Regions from separate parts of the Streptomyces sp. NPDC017246 genome, predicted to be linked through region 1. Evidence: riboswitches for the same ligand, from Rfam matches in the RefSeq annotation. Region 1 holds a riboswitch; the other holds the start of a gene.
The links. A riboswitch is a leader RNA that binds a small molecule or an ion and turns the genes downstream of it on or off. The one in region 1 is predicted to bind ZMP and ZTP.

Region 1 (8,731 bases):
CGTATACGGACATCGAGGGTGTGTCGAAGATCCGGGGCCGTATGACGGGTGCCAGGAGCGTCCATGCGAGGACGGCCCCCGCGACCGATGTGGTGACGGTGTGACGGGGGAGGATGCGGAGCAGCGCCGGGGCGGCGAAGGCCAGGGCGAGTGCCGGCATGAGGTAGGTCGCGTCGGGCTGGCTGCGTGCCACGGCCGGGACGGCCACGAGCGCGCAGAGGACGGCCAGGGTGCTGGAGACCGCGAGCAGTCGGCGGCGCGGTCCTTGGCCGGGCGTCGTCGGGAGGTCGCGGATCGCGGCGATGATGTTGAACCTGCTGATGCGCACGCTGGTGGCCAGGATGGCGGCGAAGGCGATGAGCAGGCCCATGGCCAGTCCGTTGAGGACGCTTGTGGGGGTGATGGCGAACGCGATGCGGATGCTGCTACCGCCGACCGACCAGCCCTGGAAGATCCGCGCGGCCACCACGGCGACGCCCCAGCCGACCGCGACCCCGATGGCCACGCCCAGTGTGCTGGGGGGTGGGCCTCGACCCACAGCATCCGTCCGGCGGCGTCGCAGACCGCGAACAGATGCTCCCCGCCCGTCGCGTACGCCCCCATCAGCTCCCTGATCACCGGCATCGCCGCCGCCAGCGGATGACCGTCCCGGTACGCGGTCAATTCGTCCTCGTCGAGCTCCACCCGGGCAGCCCCGTCCGGACTCACGCGTGCGCGTGCGGAGCGCCGCCACGACGCGGCGACCAGCGGCCGGACGTTCCCGGTCTCGGCAGGGACCCCGTCCGTCGTGGTCGAGGGTTTCGGCCCCGTCCGCCCGGCAACCCACGCATCGCTCAACTCGGCCTCCTCGTCGAGGTCGTCCGGCCCGTCGGGCACATCGTGATGCGGCGGCGCGCCGCAGACAAGCGTCCCGGCACTCGGGCATATGCACCCTGTCCGGGAGCCGCCCCCGACCCGTCCCCGACCCGTCACGTAGAGTGGGGCTCGGGCCGTGACTGGCGCTGGAGGTGGATCACCACCGGGGAGCGGCCCGGCGGGAGCGCGTTCCACCGGCGCGACCGTACCGATGCCGTGCGCCTGGGCGAATCACCGGTCAGAGACGACGCCCAGGAGTTGCCATGTCCACCAGCACCGCCACCCTCATGGACGGCACGGCCCTCGCCCGCCGTACGGTCGAGGAGACCGCCGCCCGCGCCGCCGAGATCACCCGTCGCACCGGCGTCACCCCCTGCCTCGCGACCGTCCTGGTCGGCGCGGACCCGGCCTCCGTGACGTACGTGAAGATGAAGCAGAACCGCTGCGCGAAGGCCGGAATCCGCTCCCAGCACGTCGAGCTCCCCGCCTCCACGACGACCGAGGAGCTCGTCGCCGCGATCACGGCGCTCTCCCAGGACCCCGAGGTCCACGGCATCCTCCTCCAGCACCCCGTCGGCCCGCACATCGACGAGCGCGCCGCGTTCGAGGCCATCGCACCGGAGAAGGACGTCGACGGTGTCACCATGGCCTCCTTCGCCGCCATGGGCTTCGGTCTGCCCGGCTTCGTCTCCTGCACGCCCGGCGGCATCATGCGCCTCCTCGACGCGTACGACGTCGAACTCCGGGGCAAGCGCGCCGTCGTCGTCGGCCGCAGCGCGATCCTCGGCAAGCCGGCCGGTCTGCTCCTCCTCGGCCGCGACGCCACCGTCACCTACTGCCACTCCCGGACCGAGGACCTCTCCTCCGTCGTCCGCGAGGCCGACGTCCTCGTCGCCGCCGTCGGCAAGCCGAACTTCATCAAGGGCGCCGACATCAAGCCCGGCGCCGTCGTCGTCGACGCCGGCTACAACCCGGGCAACATCGGCGACGTCGACTTCGCGTCGGCCGCCGAGCGCGCCTCCCTCATCACCCCGGTCCCCGGTGGTGTCGGTCCCATGACCATCGCCGTGCTCCTCGCCCAGACGGTCGAGGGCGCGGAGCGCCAGCTCGGCCTGTAGGGACGACGTGTGACGGGGCGGCAGCGGCGGTGGTGGCGTGCGGGAGCGGCGCCGACGATTGTCACGGTTCTGTACGGGCGTCGCCCGGTGCGCGGAAATGGGTGGCCGGACGGCCGCCGAACGGCGAACCTGGACCGCGTGCCGCACCCGTCCACCGACACCCCACCGCCGGACCGCCGACCGGGCGAACCCGACCTGCTCGGCGCGTCCGCTGCGCAGGCCGAGTCCACCCCGCGTGACGTGTCCCCTGCGCACGTCCAGTCCGGCTCGCGTGACGCGGCCGAGCCGGGCGACGCGTCCGACCACGTCGATGCGTCCGGCGCGCGTGACGCGTCCGGCGCGCACGACGTCTCCGACCCGGACTACTCGTCCGGGTCGCGCGGTTCAGGTGACCCGGTCGGTGCCTCGACTCTGCTCGGTGCCTCGGATCTGCTCGGCGCGCCGGACCAGGTCGGTGCGGCAGCCCGCCCCGGCGGTGCGTCCCGCTCCAGCGACGCTGCCGGCCCCGGGGATACGTTCGGCCCCGGCGACACGTCCGACGCCGGCGACACGTCCGGCGGGAGTCGGGCGCGCCGCTCCGCCGTGGCGCCGCGAGCCGGCTCCGAGTCCGGCTGGTCTCCCCGGCTCGTCCGGCTCGGCGCGCCCCGGCCCGGCCCCGCCGCGCGGCGCGCCAACCGGTTCGGCGTGCCGCTCGTCCCGCTGCTCGTGGCCGCCCTCGTGGCGACCGCCTTCCTCGCCGCCCGTGGCGGAACAGAGCAGAGCGTGTCCACCGCCGGCCGGCCGGGCGAGGACGCGATCGGCGCTCCGCCGCCCGTCGTCGGCGGAGACGGCCGGCCCGAGGCCACCCCGCCCGGCGACGGAGGACCGGCCGACACGCGCACCGGCGACACCGGGGCCACCGGCACCCGTACCGCCGACACGCCGACGGCAGACGCGGGCACGGACGGCACACCGACCCGCACCGCGCGCCCACAGCGGTCCGCTCCCCCCGGGGACAGCCCGTCCCCGACGCCTTCCCGCACCGGGAGTACCACCGCCCGCCACACCCGACCGCCTCCGCGACGCGTGACGGTGGCTCCGAGCGGCCCGTCTCCTTCGAGGCGCTGCGCGTCGGCGACTGCTTCGACATCGACCGCGACGCGCCGGGCACCGCCCTCCGGCGCGCCTGCGACACGCCGCACCAGGCCGAACTCGTCGCCCGGCTCCGCCTGACCGGCCTGCGCGCCACCGACGCGGCGATCCGTGAGGCGGCGACCCTGCTGTGCCGCGAACCGCTGCGCCGCAAGGCCGCGCGGCAGCCGGCCGGCACGCGCTGGACCACCTTCGTCCAGTACCCGTACCGAACCAGCTACCTCCTCGGTTCGGACACCGTCGCCTGCAGCCTGGCCGCCTCCTCCGCCACCGGCGGCAAGATCAGCCACCGGCTCCGGTAGGGCCGGCGGCGAGGGCCGTCGCCAGGGCGGTGGCCGGATCGCGGTCGGGCGGTCCGGCGGGGGACCAGCGGGCCCCGGACTTGAGGTACGGCCACCAGCGCCCGTCCTCACCGAGCCGTAGCTGCGTCTCCGCGCCCACCACGGTCCAGCGCGCGCCCGCCCGTCGCAGTACCGGCCGCTCGTCGTCCTCCCAGGCCTCCGAGAGCCGGGCCCCGGCCCAGGTGAGAGCCTCGGCGTCCGGCGTCCACTCCTCCTCCAGTACGGCGAGGGCGGCGGCGCCCCCGAACCGCCACGCGCGCATGGCCAGGTCCATCTCCGCCCGTGTCCGCCCCGAACCGGAGGTGAGCCGCGCCGCGATCCACGGCGCGGGGGAGCCCGACGCGAGCCGCACCGCGTCCTGCGCAGCCGTCAGCGGCGGCGCCTCAGCAGGGGATCCGCCGACCGCGCCGCCACCGAGCACGCCCGACGCGCCGACGGTGAGCGCCTCCACGAGCATGCGGTGGGCGCGGTCCGCCGCGTCCGACGCGAGGAATTCGAGCGCCTCCGGGTCGATCCCCGGCCCCGGCTCCGTATCCGTGTCAAGGGACGGCGACCGGCCCGGCGCGTCAGGGGCGACCGGTGGGGCGGGCAGCGGCGGCAGCAGGAAGGCCGCCGCGTACGCCTCCTCGGCCGACACGCCGGGCATCCCGCCGACGCCCTCGGCGCCGTCCGCGTCCGGCGTGTCGTCCGCTCCCCGCCCGCCGCGCACGGCACGGGAGACGCTGCGCTCCTGCAGCTGGTCCAGGAGGGTGCGCTCGCCGCGCCCCCGCATCAGGAGCAGCACGAAGGGGTCCTCGTCGAGCAGGCGCGCCACCTGGTAGCAGAGCGCCGACGTGTGCGGACAGTGGTCCCACGCCTCGCAGCCGCACTCCGGATCGAGGTCGCCGATCCCCGGCAGCAGATCGAGTCCGGCCGCCGCCGCGTCCTCCACCAGGTGCGGCGGCATCTCGCGGTCGAGGAGTGCCGCGATGTGGCCCGCGCTGTCCACGGCGAGGTCGAGAAGCCGTTCCCACTCCTCCTCCGAGAACTCCCGGACCAGCACGTCGCTGCGGTGCGCCGTGCCGTCCCGGTCCTTGACCACCGCCGTGATGCGGCCGGGCCGCACCGACACGGCGCCCACCGCGCCCGCCCGCGCCTGCCGGCGTCCCGCCTTGAGCTGCTGGCCGTCGAGCGCCGTGTCCTCCAGGGCCTTGAGCCACGCCCGGCCCCACCAGGTGCGGGTGAAGGCCGCGCCCTGCGAGGGAGGCAGCGCCGCGAAGGTCCGCTCGTCGCCCTCGTGTCCGTACTCGCTCATCGTCCGTCCCCCCGCAGTCGTACGAGCTCCGCCAACTCGGCATCGGTCAGTTCGGTCAGCTCCGGCGGGGTGTCCCCGCCCGCGCCGAGGACGGAGTCCGCCAGCTCCCGTTTGCGGTCGAGCATGGTCGCGATCCGGTCCTCGATCGTGCCCTCGGCGATCAGCCGGTGCACCTGAACCGGTCGGTCCTGTCCGATCCGGTACGCGCGGTCGGTGGCCTGGGCCTCCACGGCCGGGTTCCACCAGCGGTCGTAGTGCACGACGTGTTCCGCGCGGGTGAGGTTGAGGCCCGTGCCGGCGGCCTTCAGGGAGAGCAGGAAGACCGGGACCTCGCCGTTCTGGAAGCGGACGACCATCGCCTCGCGCTCGGCGACCGGTGTCCCGCCGTGCAGGAACTGGGTCCGTACCCCGCGTGCCGCGAGATGCGCCTCCAGGAGCCTGGCCATCCCCACGTACTGGGTGAACACCAGCGTGCAGGCGCCTTCGGCGAGGATCGTGTCGAGCAGTTCGTCGAGCAGTTCCAGCTTGCCCGAACGGCCCTCGATCCTCGGCCGTTCCTCCTTGAGGTACTGCGCCGGATGGTTGCAGATCTGCTTGAGACCGGTCAGCAGCTTCACGACCAGACCGCGCCGCTCCATGCCGTCGGCCTCGGAGATCGCCTCCAGGGTCTCCCGTACCACCGCCTCGTAGAGACCGGCCTGTTCCGGCGTCAGGGAGACGGTGCGGTCGGTCTCCGTCTTCGGCGGCAGCTCGGGTGCGATGCCCGGGTCCGACTTGCGGCGGCGCAACAGGAACGGACGGACCAGCGCGGCCAGTCGTGTGGCGGCGGCCGGGTCCCGGCCCCCCTCCACGGCGGCGGCGAACCGCGTCCGGAAGGTGCCCAGGCTGCCGAGCAGTCCCGGGGTGGTCCAGTCGAGGATGGCCCAGAGCTCGGAGAGGTTGTTCTCCACCGGTGTGCCGGACAGCGCCACGCGCGCGCGTGCCCCGATGGTCCGCAGCTGCTTGGCCGTCGCCGAGTACGGGTTCTTGACGTGCTGCGCCTCGTCGGCGACGACGAGTCCCCAGGTCCGCGCGGCGAGTCGTGGCGCGTCGAGCCGCATGGTGCCGTACGTGGTGAGGACGAAACCGCCGTCGGCCAGGTCCTCCAGGTCACGGGTGGCGCCGTGGAAACGGCGCACGGGCGTGCCGGGCGCGAACTTCTCGATCTCCCGCTGCCAGTTGCCCATGAGCGAGGTCGGGCAGACGACGAGGGTGGGCCCTGCGGAGGCCGGGTCGGACTGCCGGTGGAGATGCAGGGCGATGACCGTGATCGTCTTGCCGAGTCCCATGTCGTCGGCGAGACAGCCGCCGAGGCCGAGCGAGGTCATCCGGTGCAGCCAGTCGAGACCGCGCAGCTGGTAGTCGCGCAGGGTCGCGGCGAGCGCCGGGGGCTGGGAGACCTCCGGCCGGCCGCCCTCGGGATCGGCGAGCCGCTCCCGCAGCCGCTCCAGCCAGCCGCTCGCCGCCACCTCGACGGTGTGGCCGCCGATCTCCGTGGTGCCGGTGAGAACGGCCGAGAGGGCGTCCACCGGAGTCAGCTTCCGGTCCGAGTGGGACCGGGCCCGGTGTACCTCGGCCGGGTCGACCAGCACCCACCGGTCACGCAGGCGCACGAGGGGTCGCCCGGCCTCGGCGAGCCGGTCGAGCTCGGCGCGGCTCAGCTCGTGATCGCCGACGGCGAAGCGCCAGTTGAAGCCGAGCAGAGCGTCGGCGGAGAGGAAGGAGGGAAGCCCGGAGGAGCGGCTCTCGTCGGACTCCTGAGAGTCCTCGGCTTCCCCGGTTCCTCCGATGCCCCCGACTCCTCCGGGTCGCGTGGCCTCTCCGAAGCCCTCGGGGGGGCGCCCCGCCTCGTGGGCCGTTCCACCCGTCGGGCCGATCACCGCGCTCGCGGTCAGCCGGTCGGCGAGCTCGCGCGGCCAGTGCACCTGGACCCCGCTCGCACTGAGGGCGCGCCCCGGCGCGCCGAGGAGCTCCGCGACCTCCTCGTCGGCGAGTTCGACGGTGTCGGGTACGGCCGCGGTCAGGAGCGGGGCCAGCGGGGGCCAGGCGCGGGCGGCGCGCCGCAGTGCGAGGAGGGCGTCCATCCGGGCCCGGGGACCGAACGCGGCTCCCGTCCGGCCGGAGCCCGCCCATACCTCCGCCGCGTCCGCGACCAGCGTCGGATCGGCGACGCCGTGCAGTTGCAGCACCGCACGGAAGGTCGGCGCCTCCTCCGACTCGGCGGTGAAACCGGGAAGTTCGAGCCGGAGCGAGAGCCGAACGCCCGCGTCGTGCACTGCGGCCACATCGGCGGCCCACGCCCGGTGCTCGGGAATCGTCTGCGGCGTGTGGGTCGCGAAGGCCGGCCCGCCGGCGGCGAGGGGAGCCGCCGGGGTACGGGGCAGGGCGTCGGCGACGGCGTCGGCGAAGGCGCGGAGCAGCGCCTCGGGTTCGGGAAGGAGCGGCGGCTCGTCCGACGACAGCGGTACGGCGTGGGCCGTGGGCGGCATCGACGCGGCGAGCGTCCGCAGTTCGGCCAGTTCGGCGGGGCCGAGGGGACCTGCTCGCCAGGCGTCGACGTCACCGGGCGTGAGGCCGGGTAGGAGCAGGCCGCGGGCGACGAGGTCGAGGGCGAGGAGCGAGGCGGCGCCCCAGAAGGCACTCGCGGGGGACGCGGCGTCGGAGAAACGGGCGCGGGCGAGCAGCGGCAGGGAGTCCCGTACGGAGAGGGTGAACGCGGGAACGGTCACCGGCCGAAGGGTCTCGCCGTCCACCACCGTGATGTCGACGGGGACCGGCGTGGCGTCCGGGGCGGTGTGTCGGGCGGTGCCCGGTGTGTCCGAGGTGCCTGTGCCCGTGTCTGTTCCTGCGCCTGCGCCGGTACCCGTGCCGTCGGGTGTGTCCGGCAGTGCGTCACCGTCCGGCGACCAGAAGGCGATCCGGCCTGCGCGAGGCGGATCGGCGGGAAGGAAGACGGCGGAGAGGCGGGTGAGTTCGCGGGGGAGTTTCAGAGCGGGTTCGCGGGCGGGATCATCGGGTCCGTGCGACAGCGACAACGCATTCCTCAAATTTGACTACCTGACGTCCGAGCCGCCGAGGGTACCTGACGCGAAGCCGCGACGGCGCGCTCATCTCGCGTGATCCACACCACAGCCCCGCGAGGGTGGGGATCTCCCTACCTCCGGCCCCCGGCGCGCCCCCGCCCCGGGGCGGGTGGTGACGCCATGGCTCCGGACGCCCGCGGATCCGTACGTTCTCGGTAGGCGCCCACAGGCCGAACGAACACGGAACCCGCCGAGTCGCCGCCGGATCCCGACCGACAGAAACCGGAGCCAGCCATGTCCCAGGCCACCATCCTGCCCCCGGCCGCCGCACCCGCCGCGGCGCCCGGCCGCGCCAGGGGCGGCAGCGAGTTCTCCCCGCTCCTGCGGATGGTCAGGGAACAGGGCCTCCTCGAACACCGCCCCGCCTGGTACGCCCGCGGCATCGCGGTGAACCTCTTCGGCATCGCCGCCGTGGTGGCCGGACTCGCCCTGATCGGTCCCTCCTGGTGGGTCCTGCCGCTCGCCGTACCCCTCGCGCTGCTCTCGGCCCGGGTCGCCTTCGTCGGCCACGACGCCGGACATGCCCAGATCACGGCGAACCGGAAGGTCAGCCGGATCGTCCAGCTCGTCCACGCCAACCTTCTGCTCGGCATGAGCAGGGAGTGGTGGAACGACAAGCACAACCGTCATCACGCCCACCCCAACCACCTCGACAAGGACCCGGACGTCGCGGCCGACATCCTCGTCTTCGCCGAGCACCAGACCACCGGTCGCAAGGGGCTGCGCGGATTCCTCACCCGCCACCAGGCCTGGCTGTTCTTCCCCCTGACGACCCTGGAGGGCATCGCGCTCAAGGTGTACGGGGTCCAGTCCCTGCTGGCGAAGGACGGACCCTGCCGCACCCGCCGCGAGCGGCTCGTCGAGGGCTCG
Region 2 (8,731 bases), on a different contig from region 1:
CGCGCTGCACGGCACCGGGGTGCACGTGATGGTCGTACGGCCCGGGTTCGTACGCTCGAAGATGACGGCGGGGCTCGCGGAGGCGCCGCTCGCGACCACGCCGGAGGCGGTCGCGGGCGCGATCGAGCTGGGGCTGCGGCGCCGCTCGGAGACGGTGTGGGTGCCGGGGGCGCTGCGCATGGTGATGGCGGCGGTGCGGCACGTGCCGAGGCCGCTGTTCCGGCGCCTGCCGGTGTGAACGCGGCGCCCGGGGGCGGGCGTGCCCGGGGTCCGGGTCAGCCGGTGGTGGTGGCCGTCGGGGTGTCGACCGGGCTGCCGCCCTGCGCCGGAACCGCGGAGACCGGGCGGCCGCTGCCGAACTCGTAGTCGTACAGCTTCCGCCACACGCCGTCAGCGCCCTGCTCGTACAGCGCGAAGGAACGGCAGGTCCAGGCCGCCTCGTACCCGGCGAGCTCCTCGTACGCCCGGTCCATCCCCTCCTCGGAGATGGCGTGCGCCACGGTGACGTGCGGGTGGTACGGGAACTGCAGCTCGCGCGCGAGCGGGCCGGCCTCGTCCCGGATCTGGTGCTGGAGCCGGTTGCAGAGGGGCACGCCCTCGTCCAGCTTCACGAAGACGACCGGCGAGAGCGGCCGGAAGGTCCCGGTGCCCTTCAGCCGCACCGGGAACGGCTGGTAGTCGGCGGCGACACCGGCGAGGTGCGCCTCGATCTCCGGCAGCCGCTCCTCGGCGACCTCGGTCGGCGGGACGAGCGTGACGTGCGTGGGGATGCCGTGTGCGGCCGGGTCCCCGAAGCCGGCGCGCCGCTCCTGGAGCAGGCTGCCGTAGGGCTCCGGGACCGCGATCGAAACGCCGAGCGTTACGGTCCCCACGTCGTTCTCCTCCGTCGTCGGTGGACTTGTGTCGGGTGGTGCAGCCGCCAGTGTGCGGCCTGCACCACCCTTTGGGCCAGGGTCCTTGGACTCCCTGTCCCCACGGTGCCTGATCGGCGACCGCTCAGTGCTTGGCGGGCAGGAGGCCCATGCGCTCGTACGTCTGCGCCAGCGTCTCCGCGGCGACCGCGCGAGCCTTCTCCGCTCCCTTGGCCAGGACCGAGTCCAGCGTCTCGGGGTCGTCCAGGTATTCCTGGGTGCGGGCCCGGAACGGCGTGACGAAGTCCACCATGACCTCGGCGAGATCCGTCTTCAGCGCGCCGTACATCTTGCCCTCGTAGCTCTTCACCAGGTCCTCGACGGAGGTGCCGGTGAGCGTGGACATGATCACGAGCAGGTTGGAGACGCCGGCCTTGTTCTCCGGGTCGAAACGGATCACCGTGTCGGTGTCGGTGACCGCGCTCTTGACCTTCTTCGCGGTGACCTTCGGGTCGTCCAGGAGGTTGATGAGGCCCTTCGGCGTCGACGCCGACTTGCTCATCTTGATCGCCGGGTCCTGGAGGTCGTAGATCTTCCCGGTCTCCTTGACGATGTACGGCTTGGGGATCGTGAAGGTGTCGCCGAAGCGGCCGTTGAAGCGCTCCGCGAGGTCGCGGGTCAGCTCGATGTGCTGGCGCTGGTCCTCGCCGACCGGGACCTCGTTGGCCTGGTAGAGCAGGATGTCCGCGACCTGGAGGATCGGGTACGTGAAGAGGCCGACGGTGGCGCGGTCGGCGCCCTGCTTCGCGGACTTGTCCTTGAACTGGGTCATGCGGGAGGCCTCGCCGAAACCGGTGAGGCAGTTCATGACCCAGCCGAGCTGGGCGTGCTCGGGGACGTGGCTCTGGACGAACAGGGTGCAGCGCTCGGGGTCGAGACCGGCGGCGAGCAGCTGGGCGGCGGCGAGCCTGGTGTTGGCGCGCAGCTCGGCGGGGTCCTGCGGCACCGTGATGGCGTGCAGGTCCACGACCATGTAGAAGGCGTCGTGGGACTCCTGGAGTGCGACGTACTGACGGACCGCACCGAGGTAGTTGCCGAGGTGGAACGAGCCTGCGGTGGGCTGGATTCCGGAGAGCGCGCGAGGACGATCAGAGGCCATGCACATCATTCTCTCAGGTGTGGGAACCGATCCCGGACTGCCGGTGTATCAAGAGTGTGAGGACGCGGGAGGGGGGCCTGGTCGACGCCGACGAGGCCGTGGTGATCGCACGGGTGCGCGCCGGGGAGCCGGAGGCGTACGCGGAGCTGGTCCGCGCGCACACGGCGGTCGCGCTGAGAGCCGCGGTGGCGTGGGGTGCGGGCGCGGAGGCCGAGGACGTGGTGCAGCAGGCGTTCTTCAAGGCGTACCGCGCGCTGGGACGGTTCAAGGAGGGCTCGGCCTTCCGGCCGTGGCTGTTGCGGATCGTCGTCAATGAGACCAGGAACACAGTGCGGTCGGCGGGTCGGCAGCGGGCCGTCGCCGACCGGGAGGCGGACCTGCTCGGGGGCGAGCCGCGGATACCGGAGTCGGCGGACCCGGCGGTCGCGGCCGAGGAGCGGGAGCGGAGCCGACGGCTTCTCGACGCGCTCGACGGGCTGACCGAGGACCACCGGCAGGTGGAGATCCACCGGTATCTGCTGGAGCTGGACGAGACGGAGACGGCCCAGGCCCTCGGCTGGCCGAAGGGGACGGTGAAGTCCCGGCTGAGCAGGGCGCTGAGGAAGCTGGGACTCGTGCTGGAGCAGGGCCCGGAGGGAGGTGAGGAGCGTGGCTGACGAGGATCTGCCGGACGAGCTGAGGGAGCTGGGACGGCGGCTGCGGGTGCCGGACGTGGACGGCGCGACGATGGCCGAGCGGGTGCTCGCGCAGCTTCTCGCCGAGCGGGTGCCGACGCCGGTGCCCGAGTCCGGGCCGGTGTCCGTGACCGGTCCGGTGCCCGTGAGCGGTCCGGAGCCCGAGTCCGTGCCGGGGCCCGCGCCCGGGCGGGTCCGGTGGCGGTGGTGGGCGGCGGTGCGGGGGCGGGCGCGGGAGCGGTGGCGGGCGCTGGTGGCGGTCCTGACCGGGGTGCTGATCGTGCTGGTGCTCACCCCGCCGGTGCGGGCGGCGGTGGCGGACTGGTTCGACTTCGGCGGGGTGGCCGTGCGGTACGACCCCGAAGGGCGCCGTGTCCCGGCCGGTGGCGCGGTGCCGGGCTGCCCGGAGCCGGTGCCCCTGGCGGAGGCGGGGCGGCTGGCGGGCTTCGAGCCGCTGATACCGAGGGCGCTGGGCGCGCCGGACGCGGTCGCGGTGACGGGCTCGGCCGAGCGCGGCCGGGCGGTGATCAGTCTGTGCTGGCGCGTCGGGGGTCGGACCGTCCGGCTCGACCAGTTCCCGGCCCGGCTGGACATCGGCTTCGCCAAGCAGGTCAGGGTCCGTCCGGAGTGGGTCGATCTCCCGGACGGCGCCCAGGGGTACTGGTTCGCGGCCCCGCATCCACTGACCTTCCCGATGACGGACGGGACGGGCTCGGCCTGGACCCATGAGGTCCGCACGGCGGGCCCCACGCTCCTCTGGACGAGGAACGGGGGCACGCTCACCTTCCGCCTGGAGGGCATACCCGACCTGGGGGAGGCCCGCCGGACGGCCGAGTCGGTGGAGTCCACCGAGTCGGTGCAGTCGGCGGGGTCGGCGGACTGACGGCCGGGGCGGGTCAGGCATCGCCGTCCCGGCCGGGGCGGCGTCCCGGGCGGGTGCCCGGGGCGGGTCAGACCGGGAGGCCGGGGGCCGGGAAGGCGGACATCAGGTCGGCGACCTCGGCGCGGATGGCGAGGAGGGCCTCCTCGTCACCGGTGCCGGCCGCCGCGACGCCGCGGTCGATCCAGTCGGCGACCTGCGTCATGTGCTCCGGGGTGAGGCCCCGGGAGGTGAGGGAGGGGGTGCCGATGCGGATGCCGGAGGGGTCGAAGGGCTTCCGGGTGTCGTAGGGGACGGTGTTGTAGTTGACGACGATGCCCGCCCGGTCGAGGGCCTTCGCGGCGATCTTGCCCGGGACCTGCTTGGGGGTGAGGTCCATCAGGATCAGATGGTTGTCGGTGCCGCCGGAGACCAGGTCGAAGCCACGGGCGAGGAGCGCCTCGGCGAGGGCCTTGGCGTTGGCGACGACGGCGTGGGCGTAGTCGCGGAAGGAGGGCTGGGAGGCCTCGCGGAGGGCGACGGCGATGGCGGCGGTGGTCTGGTTGTGCGGGCCGCCCTGAAGGCCGGGGAAGACGGCCTTGTCGAGGGCCTTGGCGTGCTCCTCGCGGGACATCAGCATGGCGCCGCGCGGGCCGCGCAGGGTCTTGTGGGTGGTCGTGGAGATCACGTCCACGTGCGGGACCGGGGACGGGTGGGCGCCGCCCGCGATGAGGCCGGCGATGTGGGCGATGTCGGCGACGAGCACGGCGCCGGACTCCCGGGCGATCTCGCCGAAGGCGGCGAAGTCGATCGTGCGGGGCAGCGCGGTGCCGCCGCAGAAGATCACCTTGGGGCGTTCCTTGAGGGCCAGCTCGCGGACCTCGTCGAAGTCGACGAGGCCGGTGTCGTGGCGGACGCCGTACTGGACGCCGCGGAACCACTTGCCGGTGGCGGAGACGCCCCAGCCGTGGGTGAGGTGGCCGCCCATCGGCAGGGCCATGCCCATGACGGTGTCGCCGGGCTCGGCGAAGGCGAGGTAGACGGCGAGGTTGGCCGGGGAGCCCGAGTAGGGCTGGACGTTGGCGTGGTCGACGCCGAAGACGGCCTTGGCGCGGTCGACGGCGAGGGTCTCGACCTGGTCGATGTTCTGCTGGCCCTCGTAGTAGCGGCGGCCGGGGTAGCCCTCGCTGTACTTGTTCTGGAGGACGGTGCCGGAGGCTTCGAGGACGGCGGCGGAGACGTAGTTCTCGCTGGGGATGAGGCGCAGGGTCTCCGCCTGGAGGCGCTCCTCGGCGACGACGAGGGCGGCGAGCTCGGGGTCGGCGGTGGCGAGTGCGGAGTGCTGCGGGGTGCTCATGGTGGTGTCCTCCGGGCGTCGGCGGGTCCCGGGGCACGGCGTGAGAGGCGCGGCGCCACGCGGGACTTCGGTCCCGTGACGCCCAGGCGGGCGGCGTCTCGTGTGGTCTGCCGCGCACGGCTCCCCCGGGGTCGCTTCCCCGTGCGCCAGTCGCCGTGCGTGTTTTCAGAGTAGCGGGCGCGCCGCGCGCGAGGTTTCCCGGTCCGGCATCCGAGCGACGATAGAAACAGGGGCCACACCCCCTCGTCGGGGTCATCCCCCGAGCCGCAGGACGAACGGAGATCCCGTGTCGAGCACACAAGACGCGATCGCTTCGGCGGAGGCGCACAGCGCTCACAACTACCACCCCCTGCCGGTCGTCGTCGCTTCGGCGGACGGCGCCTGGATGACCGATGTCGAGGGGCGCCGCTATCTCGACATGCTCGCCGGATACTCGGCGCTGAACTTCGGGCACGGCAACCGGCGTCTGATCGACGCGGCGAAGGCCCAGCTGGAGCGGGTGACGCTGACCTCGCGCGCCTTCCACCACGACCGCTTCGCCGAGTTCTGCGCCCGGCTCGCGGAGCTGTGCGGCAAGGAGGCCGTGCTGCCGATGAACACCGGCGCGGAGGCCGTGGAGACGGCCGTGAAGACCGCCCGGAAGTGGGGGTACGAGGTGAAGGGCGTGCCGGACGGGCACGCGAAGATCGTGGTCGCGGCGAACAACTTCCACGGCCGGACGACGACGATCGTCAGCTTCTCCACGGACCACGAGGCCCGGGACCACTACGGCCCGTACACGCCGGGGTTCGAGATCGTGCCGTACGGGGATCTGACGGCGATGGAGGCGGCGGTCACCGAGAACACGGTGGCCGTGCTGCTGGAGCCGATCCAGGGCGAGGCGGGGGTCCTGGTCCCGCCGGCCGGCTATCTGGCGGGGGTGCGGGAGCTGACCCTCCGGCGGAACGTGCTGTTCATGGCGGACGAGATCCAGTCGGGTCTGGGCCGGACGGGCAGGACGTTCGCGTGCGAGCACGAGGGCGTGGTGCCCGATGTGTACATCCTGGGGAAGGCGCTGGGCGGCGGGGTGGTGCCGGTGTCGGCGGTGGTCGCCGACCGGTCGGTGCTGGGGGTGTTCCGGCCGGGTGAGCACGGGTCGACGTTCGGCGGGAACCCGCTGGCCTGTGCGGTGGCGCTGGAGGTGATCGCGATGCTGCGGACGGGCGAGTACCAGGAGCGGGCGGCGGAGCTGGGCGAGCACCTCCACGCGGAGCTGGGCCTGCTCGTGGGCGGCGGGGCGGTGGAGGCGGTGCGCGGGCGCGGTCTGTGGGCCGGGGTGGACATCGCGCCGTCGCACGGCACGGGCCGGGAGATCTCGGAGAAGCTGATGGAGCGGGGGGTCCTGGTGAAGGACACCCACGGGTCGACGATCCGGATCGCGCCGCCGCTGGTCATCTCGAAGGAGGATCTGGACTGGGGTCTGGAGCAGCTGAGGGGGGTCCTGTCGGAGGAGTGACCTCGTCCGCTTGCGAGGGAGGCGGGTGCGGGCCGATGCGGGGCAACTCGGGCCATTGACACGGCAGTTGGTCTAGGCCAATGATGCCGCCATGCCGAGACTCCGTCTGCGTCACGCCGTGCGTGCCGCGCTCGCCGCCCTCGTCCCCCTCGCGCTCCTCGGCGCGGTCACGGGACCCGCGCACGCCGCCCCGAAGGCGGCCTGGCCCGAGCCCGTCCCGGTGGTCTCGCACGTCGAGACCACCGACCCCGTCGTCTTCATCACCATCGACGACGGCTGGTTCCACGACCCCGCCGCCGCGAAGCTGCTGCTCGACCGCCGGGTGCCCGCCTCGCTCTTCCTGCTGCCCGGCGCCTACTCGTACGACTCCGGCTATTTCCGCACCCTGCTCGACCAGGGCCGTTCCCGCGTCGAGAACCACACGGTCGACCACCCGGACCTGACCACCCTCGACGCCGCCGGCCAGAGGGCGGAGGTCTGCGGGGCGCGCGACCAGCACCTCGCCCGGTTCGGCGACGGACCGCGGCTGCTGCGCCCGCCGTACGGGGTGTACGACGCGACCACCCTGACCACGGCCCGCGCCTGCGGGGCGAAGGCGCTGGTGACCTGGACGTACGACCTCACCACCTGGGGCCAGTGGACCCCGCCGACGCCGACGCTGAAGGCCGGCGACATCATCCTGCTGCACTTCAACGAGACGCTGGAGCAGGACCTGCGGCGGGCCCTGGACGCGGCCGAGGCGGCGGGCCTGAAGCCCGCGCCGCTCAGGGAGTACGTCGCGGAGTAGGGCGGGTCACAGGATCACGTGCGGGAGGAAGCGGGCGTACTCGTCGGTGACGAGCCCCGCCGACTCCCGTATCCCGAGCCCCGCCGCCTCGTTCTCGACGACCCACGCGCCGAGCACCACCCGGTTGCCGTCGAAGTCGGGCAGCGGGGCCAGCTCCTGGTAGCAGCAGGGCTCCCCGTCCCGGACGAACGGCTCCGTACCGGCCTCGTGCAGGGTGACGCCCGCGCCCTCGCGGCCCAGCAGCGGCTTGGCGACCCAGCCGCCGGTCGTGGCGAGTTCGCGCGGCCCGTCGAGGTAGGCGGGCAGCAGATTGGGGTGGCCCGGGTACAGCTCCCACAGGATCGCCAGGAGCGCCTTGTTGGAGAGCAGCATCTTCCAGGCGGGCTCGATCCAGCAGGTCGTGCCGGTGCCGCCGCCGTTGTCGAGGGTGCTCAGGACGTGCCCGCCGAAGCGGTCGGTGGTCAGCCACTCCCACGGGTAGAGCTTGAAGCAGCTGCGGACGAACCGGAGCCGGTCGTCGACGAAGCGGCGCGAGAGCCGGTCCCAGCCGATCCGTTCGACGGAGAGCGCCTCGGTCTCCAGCCCGGCCTGCTGGGCGGTCTCGCGCAGATACGCGACCGTCATCAGGTCCTCGCCGAGCTCGTCGCCGTCCGAGTGCGCGAAGTGGACGGGACCCGGGGGCAGCAGGTGGGCCTGGTTCTTCCACGCGTCGACGAGCCGTTCGTGGAGGGAGTTCCACTGGTCGGCGCCGGGGAACCGCTCCTCCATCCAGAACCACTGCGGGCTGGCGGCCTCCACGAGCGAGGTCGGGGTGTCGGCGTTGTACTCCAGCATCTTGGCCGGGCCCGTGCCGTCGTAGCGCAGATCGAACCGCCCGTAGAGGGAGGGGAGTTCCGCGCGCCGCCGCCAGGACTCGGCGACCAGGGACACCAGCTTCGGATCGGTGAACCCGAGCTCGGCGAACCGGTCCCGCTCGACGATGTGCGCGGCCGCCGCCAGGCACATCGCGTGCAGCTCCTCGACGACCTCCTCCAGGGCCTCGACCTCGGGCAGGGTGAAGGAGTAGTAGGCGCTCTCGTCCCAGTAAGGGCGCAGGGAACCGTCCGGGTAGCGGGTCAGCGGATAGACGAGCCCCTGCTCCTCCACCGTCTCCTGCCAGCCCGGTCGGGGCTCGATCGTGTGCCGTCGCATCTGCCGGGCCCCTCTCAGCCGCCGCCGGAACCGGAGCAGCCGAAGCCGCCGGTGTCGACGGCCTTCATGTCGAAGCTGCCGCCGCTCACCTGCTTGTCGCGCACGGAACCGCCGTAGTAGTACGAGCCGCGGGTGGTCGAGCCGCCGTTGTCGTCGTCACCGCCACCGCCGCCGCTCTCGCACTCGTAGCGGGGCAGTTCCTCCCGGGTCAGCGGGTCGACACACCGCTTGTCCGGCTCGGATCCGCACGCGGTGATCGTCGCCGCGAGCACACCCATCCCGCCGAGCACCACCGTGCTCGACCTCAGCCTCCGCATGTCCGTCGCCTTCCCCTTCGCGGTCGCGACCTCCGCGGTCA

Region 2: linked by a shared signal. The riboswitch ahead of glyA (serine hydroxymethyltransferase) and the one ahead of ACH4MY_RS28030 (bifunctional 5,10-methylenetetrahydrofolate dehydrogenase/5,10-methenyltetrahydrofolate cyclohydrolase) in region 1 are both predicted to bind ZMP and ZTP.

The regions. Positions count from the first base shown of each region.
Region 1 is NZ_JBIRMW010000013.1:238,130-246,860, reverse strand. It holds partial or broken gene ACH4MY_RS28040 (hypothetical protein) at 1-505, opposite strand, end outside; partial or broken gene ACH4MY_RS28035 (transcriptional regulator) at 514-837, opposite strand; ZMP/ZTP riboswitch at 982-1,090, shown strand; gene ACH4MY_RS28030 (bifunctional 5,10-methylenetetrahydrofolate dehydrogenase/5,10-methenyltetrahydrofolate cyclohydrolase) at 1,119-1,973, shown strand; gene ACH4MY_RS28025 (hypothetical protein) at 2,112-3,185, shown strand; gene ACH4MY_RS28020 (SWF or SNF family helicase) at 3,387-4,739, opposite strand; gene ACH4MY_RS28015 (DEAD/DEAH box helicase) at 4,736-7,813, opposite strand; gene ACH4MY_RS28010 (fatty acid desaturase family protein) at 8,096-8,731, shown strand, end outside.
Region 2 is NZ_JBIRMW010000016.1:78,724-87,454, forward strand. It holds gene ACH4MY_RS30575 (decaprenylphospho-beta-D-erythro-pentofuranosid-2-ulose 2-reductase) at 1-238, shown strand, start outside; gene ACH4MY_RS30580 (2'-5' RNA ligase family protein) at 276-872, opposite strand; gene trpS (tryptophan--tRNA ligase) at 997-2,010, opposite strand; gene ACH4MY_RS30590 (RNA polymerase sigma factor) at 2,067-2,666, shown strand; gene ACH4MY_RS30595 (hypothetical protein) at 2,659-3,567, shown strand; gene glyA (serine hydroxymethyltransferase) at 3,635-4,900, opposite strand; ZMP/ZTP riboswitch at 4,974-5,064, opposite strand; gene rocD (ornithine--oxo-acid transaminase) at 5,187-6,395, shown strand; gene ACH4MY_RS30610 (polysaccharide deacetylase family protein) at 6,487-7,182, shown strand; gene ACH4MY_RS30615 (glutathionylspermidine synthase family protein) at 7,189-8,373, opposite strand; gene ACH4MY_RS30620 (hypothetical protein) at 8,388-8,690, opposite strand.